DNA from 3 places in the Mesorhizobium sp. B2-4-19 genome. Region 2 is predicted to be linked to each of the others. Evidence: predicted binding sites of a transcription regulator. Region 2 holds the regulator's gene; each other region holds the start of a gene.
The links. The regulator LexA, encoded in region 2, represses DNA repair genes until DNA is damaged. The targets are predictions, from matches to a motif close to TGTTCNNNNTGTGTTCNG.
Positions count from the first base shown of each region.

Region 1: a site for LexA is predicted at 1,038-1,055, ahead of parE (DNA topoisomerase IV subunit B). Genes of this name have one in related genera too.
Region 3: a site for LexA is predicted at 796-813, ahead of uvrA (excinuclease ABC subunit UvrA). Genes of this name have one in related genera too.

Region 1 is NZ_VFUV01000009.1:45,728-47,996, forward strand. It holds gene cpaB (Flp pilus assembly protein CpaB) at 1-887, opposite strand, end outside; gene parE (DNA topoisomerase IV subunit B) at 1,126-2,269, shown strand, end outside.
Region 2 is NZ_VFUV01000011.1:21,109-23,377, reverse strand. It holds gene FJ546_RS19050 (GntR family transcriptional regulator) at 1-464, shown strand, start outside; gene lexA (transcriptional repressor LexA) at 839-1,576, shown strand; gene FJ546_RS19040 (ComEC/Rec2 family competence protein) at 1,570-2,269, opposite strand, start outside.
Region 3 is NZ_VFUV01000013.1:101,539-103,807, forward strand. It holds gene FJ546_RS21330 (hypothetical protein) at 1-261, shown strand, start outside; gene uvrA (excinuclease ABC subunit UvrA) at 964-2,269, shown strand, end outside.

The DNA.
Region 1 (2,269 bases), on a different contig from region 2:
TTCGTGCCGCGCGTCACGATGACCGTCTTGAATTTCGGCTTCTCCGGCTCCTTGGTCACTGCGTCGAACAGCGAGCCGGCCGCGGCCTGAGCCTTGGCCGCCACCGATCCGCCAAAGGACGAGATGGTGGTGACGCCGTTCTTGCCTTCGCCGCCTTCGCTGGCGGAGCGCAGCGACAGCGACAGCGTGCCGACGGTGCGGGCAAGCGCCACTTTCTGCGCGCCTTCGGTCGTCACTTCGATGGTCACGGAATTCGTGATCTGCGGCGTCGTCTGGCGCTCGTCGGCACCCTGGCCGACACTCAGCACCTTGGCGTCGGCAACGACGATCTCGGAGGTGACGGTCGAACCGGCCGCGCCCTGCGCGTTCTTGGCGACTTCCTGGATTTCGCCGGCATCGCGCGTCAGCACGACATCAACGCGGTCGCCTGGCGTGACGAAGCCGCCGACGCCGGCGATTTCGTCAGTGCGAATGGTCACCGCTCGCATTCCGGGCGTCAGCATGTTGGAGAGCGTTGCGCGGCCGTTCGGCCCCGACAGCTTGGTCAGCAGCACCGGCTCGTTGACCTCGATCGGCGACAGCACGATGCGATTGCCCTCGCCGAGCAACCCATCGATGGTGGCAAAGGCGCCTTGCGGCAGCGAATCCTGCGGCCAGGGGATCTCGATCAGCTTGGCGCGGTCGAGTTCCTGGCCGTAGCGCAGCGGCGCTTTCGCCACCACGATGGTCTTGAATTCGATCCTGGGCGCTACCGGAGCGGCGATCGACGCCGTCTTCTCCTCGGCATCGGCCTTGGCGTGGCTCTTGACCCAGAAATCCGCGGCAAAGATCGAGATCGCGCCGAAAACGGCGGCGATGCCGATCATCGTTATGGCCTTGCCCCTCACGCCGAAACCCCTGATGCCCGTCGTTTCTTGTTTTGTTGGGGCTCACGCTAGGCGGGTTTGTTAAAGAAACAGGAATCTTGAAAGGCGGCATTCGACCTATTTCCGCCCGCTTGGTTATCGAATGGTTTTAGGATAAGACGGGTCAAATCCCCGAACGTAACAGGAACCTCCGTCGCTTGGCGCTGAAAAGCGTGGCAGTATCGACAGGTGATTCGCAGCACCGGACCCTATGGCAGGCATGGACGACAACAACGATCTCTTCGGCAACATGGACAAGCAGCCGCAGCCGGTTCGCTCACCGGCGCGCCCGGCCGATCCGCTTGTGCAGGCAGCAGCTAGGCGTCCAGCCGCGACCAGGGACGGCAGCGAGGGCTACAGCGCCGCCGACATCGAAGTGCTGGAAGGCCTTGAGCCGGTGCGCCGCCGGCCAGGCATGTATATTGGCGGCACCGACGACAAGGCGATGCACCATCTGTTCGCAGAGGTCATCGACAATTCGATGGATGAGGCGGTTGCCGGCCATGCCACCTTCATCGATGTCGAGCTTTCGGCCGATGGGTTTCTGACGGTTACCGACAATGGCCGCGGCATCCCGGTCGATCCGCATCCGAAATTCAAGAAGCCGGCGCTCGAAGTCATCATGACGACGCTGCATTCGGGCGGCAAATTCGACTCCAAGGTCTATGAAACCTCCGGCGGCCTGCACGGCGTCGGCGTTTCCGTGGTCAACGCGCTGTCGGATCATCTCGAGGTCGAGGTCGCGCGTGGCCGCCAGCTCTATCGCCAACGCTTTTCGCGGGGCATTCCGGTAAGCGGCCTGGAGCAGCTTGGCGAGGTCCACAACCGGCGCGGAACGAAAATCCGCTTCCATCCCGACGAGCAGATCTTCGGCAAGGGCGCGGCCTTCGAACCGGCGCGGCTCTACCGCATGACGCGCTCGAAAGCCTATCTGTTCGGCGGCGTCGAGATCCGCTGGACCTGCGATCCCTCGCTGATCAAGGAAAAGGACCAGACGCCGGCCAAGGCGGAGTTCCATTTCCCTGGCGGCCTTAAGGACTACCTCAAGGCATCGCTCGGCGACGACTTTCAGGTGACGCGGGAAATCTTCGCGGGAAAAAGCGAAAAGCAAGGCGGCCATGGCTCGCTCGAATGGGCGGTGACCTGGTTCGGCGGCGACGGCTTCATCAATTCCTACTGCAACACCATCCCGACCGGCGAAGGCGGCACCCATGAGGCCGGCTTCCGCAACGTGCTGACCCGAGGCTTGCGCGCCTATGCCGATCTCGTCGGCAACAAGCGAGCCTCGATCGTCACCTCCGAAGACGTCATGATTTCGGCGGCGGGCATGCTGTCCGTGTTCATCCGCGAGCCCGAATTCGTCG
Region 2 (2,269 bases):
AATGGGAGGACGCGGTCGTCACCGCTCATTACCGGCTCTCCCGCTGCAAGACCGCGGTCGATGACCCTTCCGATGCGGCCGTCGACAAATGGGACGAGAGCCACGAGGCCTTCCACGCGGCGCTGCTGAGCGCGGCGACGTCCAACTGGCTGTTGCGCTTCCGCTCGACGATCGCCGATCAGCTGCGTCGGCATCATCGGTTTCTCGGCCTGGCGCCGACATTGCGGGCGGCGGCCGGCCTGAAGGACGGCTATGGCGAGGCAATGGACGCGCTGCGCGAGGCGATCGCCATCGAGCATCATACCGCGATCATGGAAGCGGCGCTCGATCGCGATGTCGAACGGGCAAAGGCGCTGATGACGGCGCATATCGGCTACACCCTACATGTCTATGTACACAGCGAAGACAACGGCGCCAACACTTACACCGCGCGCGCCGGCAGCCTGAAAGCGGTTTCCGGATGATGCTTCCGCGGCGTCCAAATCCACGCGGCCGTGCCGGCCCTGAACACACGATTGTTGGCGTTTTGGTTTCGTTTCGTTCTGCCGGAAATGGATCGATACATTGTACAATTCGGCCCCGTGGACGCCTCCCAAATGCCTGATGCCAAACCGCATTCAGGGCTAGGCCACAGGCCATTAACCGAAACGATTTCAATGCGCGTACCGGCAGGGAAATGATTGATCGCGACCCTCTGCCCCGGCCAAAAAACTTCAGACGCGTTAACAAATTCATTAAACTTTAAACAGTTGCGGAACACAACTGGAACAGATAGTGTTTGTTCTGGGTTTGTTTTTCGATTCTGATTCACCCTTCGTTCAATGCCTTGGGGGCCGCCATGCTGACACGCAAGCAACATGAACTGCTGATGTTCATTCATGAACGGCTCAAGGAAAGCGGCATTCCGCCGTCCTTCGACGAGATGAAGGAAGCGCTCGATCTCGCCTCCAAGTCGGGCATCCATCGCCTGATCACGGCACTGGAGGAACGCGGCTTCATCCGCCGGCTGCCCAACCGGGCGCGGGCGCTGGAAGTGCTGCGGCTGCCGGATTCGATCGCGCCCGGCCTTAACGCGGCAAAGAAATTCTCGCCAAGCGTCATCCAGGGCAGTCTCGGCCAGGGCGGTCTTGGCCGCCAAATCAAGCCGGCGCAGTCGCGCTTGCCTGCGGCCGGCAATGATGATGATGCGGTTTCCGCCGTGTCGATCCCGGTGATGGGCCGCATCGCTGCCGGTGTGCCGATCGATGCCATCCAGCACCAGACGCATTCGATCTCGGTGCCGCCGGATATGATCATGGGTGGCGAGCACTATGCGCTGGAGGTCAAGGGCGACTCGATGATCGACGCCGGCATCTTCGACGGCGACACGGTCATCATCCGCAACGCCGACACGGCGAGCCCGGGCGAGATCATCGTGGCGCTGGTGGATGAGGAGGAAGCAACCCTGAAACGGTTCCGCCGCAAGGGCGCCTCGATCGCCCTTGAAGCCGCCAATCCTGCCTACGAGACGCGCATTTTCGGGCCAGACAGGGTCAAGGTGCAAGGCAAACTTGTCGGACTGATCCGGCGCTACTGAGCAGGAACGGCCGTCTTTTCGGGTTTTTGATAGGGCGCCAGCCCCCTCGCCTCACGCGAAAATTTTCGCTGCTCGTGCCAAGGCCGATACGGCCCGTCCACCGCGAAGCTGACGGTTGGCGGACCGGTTGCCGATTGGCGGTCGAAGAACACGGCGGCACTGCCTTTGCGGGCAAGTTGCCGTTTGGTGACAACAAGAACCAGCGGATTGTGGCAGGCGTCATAGCCCGTCGCGTCATTGACGACGATCAGGTCGGCGAAACCGCAGGCTTTCCAGGTATTCTTGCGGTCTTCGACATGCGCAATGATCGCACCCGACGGGTGCCGGGCAAGACAGACGCCATCCGTGCAGTAGAACGGTGCTCCCGGCGGCAGATTGACGGCATCGGCAATGTCGAATTGCCCGTCCGCCCTGTCGAACATCTCCGGCACGACGATGGTTTCGGACACCAGCGCGCGTTTCCAATTGTCGACGGTGAACTCGCTCGGGCGAGTCCGGCTGACCGCGAGTTCTCCACCGCCGATCGGCAACGCCACCAACCGCGCATCTTCGGAAATCAGCACATCCGGGGTGCGCGTATCCGATATTGTCAGCAGGCCGGCAAGCGCGAATGGCACTGCCGCGAGCCGCAGCCAGGTCGTCGCCATCGTCGCGATGACCAGGGCGATGGTCACCAGCAGCACGGATTGCTGC
Region 3 (2,269 bases), on a different contig from region 2:
ATCGTCGCAGCGGTGCTCACTTTTGCCGGCCTTGCGAGCGGTATGGCCCTCGCCGACGACAGCGCACCGCCGGCGCAGAAAGGCGCCCTGCCCGGCGTGAGCGGTGATTATCGCATCGCCAAGCCGGCTCCCCAGCCGGAACCCGACGACGCATTCCCCAGCAACGGCAACGGCACGTTCAAAATCGGCGATACCGATGTCAGGATTTCCGGCACCATCACGGTCGATATGGCCACGGGCGGGTTTAAGCCCCCGAGGTGAGCAGCCCTCCGCTGGGGCCGGTGCAGCCATTTCGTCAAAAGAACAGCCCCGCCGTGCCTTAGGCAAACGGACGGGGCTTTTCTGGATCTTTAATCCATATTTTGCCGGGAGTGTACTGCCGGCGTTAGATTTCGGATGCTACGCGGCGTTCAGCCGACGATCCGACTAGCAGTCTCTGATTTTGGGGATACGGCAAGTCACGGTTTGTCGGGTGGCGCAAACGCTAAACCCTGACACTTATGCCTGCCGCAGCTCCAACGAGAGGTGGAGCCCTTGGGAACTGTCCGGTGGCGTCATGCTCCGCTCCTGTGTCCGTTGCGACATTGTCGTAGCGAAGCGCAAATCGCAAATGCCTGCGGCGTCTCGCAGGCCGCCTTGGGGCGGCGAGGCCATCGAAAGACGGCCGGCTTCGCTGACCTCCGGAGACTGCCCCCGTGAGCCGGCCACGTCAACCTTCAATAGCCGGTTACGGAAAATTGTGATCGCCGGGAGGTTACGTACAGGTCAGGTTTCTACACAGCTTTGTCAGGAGCGTGTTCGGCCTTTGTTCTTTCTGCTTGCCCCTTCGCGCGAAAGGCGGTTAAACGACTTCTGTCGGGAATTGTGGCGTCTCTCGACGTGGCGGCAAAAACACCTACATAGGGGATGGCCGGGACAATCCCGCCAATCCCACGAATTCCAGATCTGAGGCGGCGACCGGCGATGGCCGACCATAAATTCCTTTCCATTCGCGGGGCGCGCGAACACAATCTGAAGAATGTCGATCTCGACCTGCCGCGTGACAGCCTGATCGTCATGACCGGCCTGTCTGGTTCCGGCAAATCGTCGCTGGCCTTCGACACCATCTATGCTGAAGGCCAGCGCCGCTATGTCGAGAGCCTGTCGGCCTATGCCCGGCAATTCCTCGAAATGATGCAAAAGCCCGACGTCGACCAGATCGACGGCCTGTCGCCTGCCATCTCGATCGAGCAGAAGACCACCTCGAAGAACCCGCGCTCGACGGTCGGCACCGTCACCGAGATCTACGACTATATGCGCCTGCTGTTCGCGCGTGTCGGTGTACCTTATTCGCCGGCCACCGGCCTGCCGATCGAGAGCCAGACGGTCAGCCAGATGGTCGACCGGGTGCTGGCGCTGGAGGAAGGCACGCGCCTGTTCCTGCTGGCGCCGATCGTGCGCGGCCGCAAGGGCGAGTACCGCAAGGAACTGCTGGAACTGCAGAAGAAGGGTTTTCAGCGCGTCAAGGTCGACGGTGTCTTCTATGAGATATCAGATGTTCCGGCGCTCGATAAAAAATACAAGCACGACATCGACGTCGTCGTCGACCGTATCGTCGTGCGTGGCGATCTGGCCACGCGTCTTGCCGACTCCATCGAGACGGCGCTGAAGCTCGCCGAGGGGCTGGCGGTGGCCGAGTTCGCAGACAGACCGCTCGACTCCAGCCAGACCGGCGAGGATTCGGTCAACAAGTCGAAGAACGAGACGCATGAGCGCATCCTGTTCTCGGAAAAATTCGCCTGCCCGGTCTCCGGCTTCACCATTCCCGAGATCGAGCCGCGGCTGTTCTCGTTCAACAACCCATTCGGCGCCTGCCCGACCTGCGACGGTCTCGGCAGCCAGCGCGCCATCGACCCCAATCTCGTCGTGCCCGACGAAAACGTCTCGCTGCGCGACGGCGCCGTCAGCCCATGGGCGAAGTCGACCTCGCCCTATTACGTGCAGACGCTCGAGGCCTTGGGCAAGGCCTACAGCTTCAAGCTCGGCGACAAGTTCAAGGATTTGAGCGCCGAGGCCCAAGACGCGATCCTGCGCGGCACCGGCGAGCGCGAAGTCACCTTCCAGTATGATGACGGCCTGCGCTCCTACAAGACGACCAAGACCTTCGAAGGCGTCATCCCCAATCTCGAACGGCGCTGGAAAGAAACCGAATCCGCCTGGATGCGCGAGGAGATCGAGCGCTTCATGTCGGCGACGCCCTGCCCCGTCTGCAAAGGCTATCGGCTGAAGC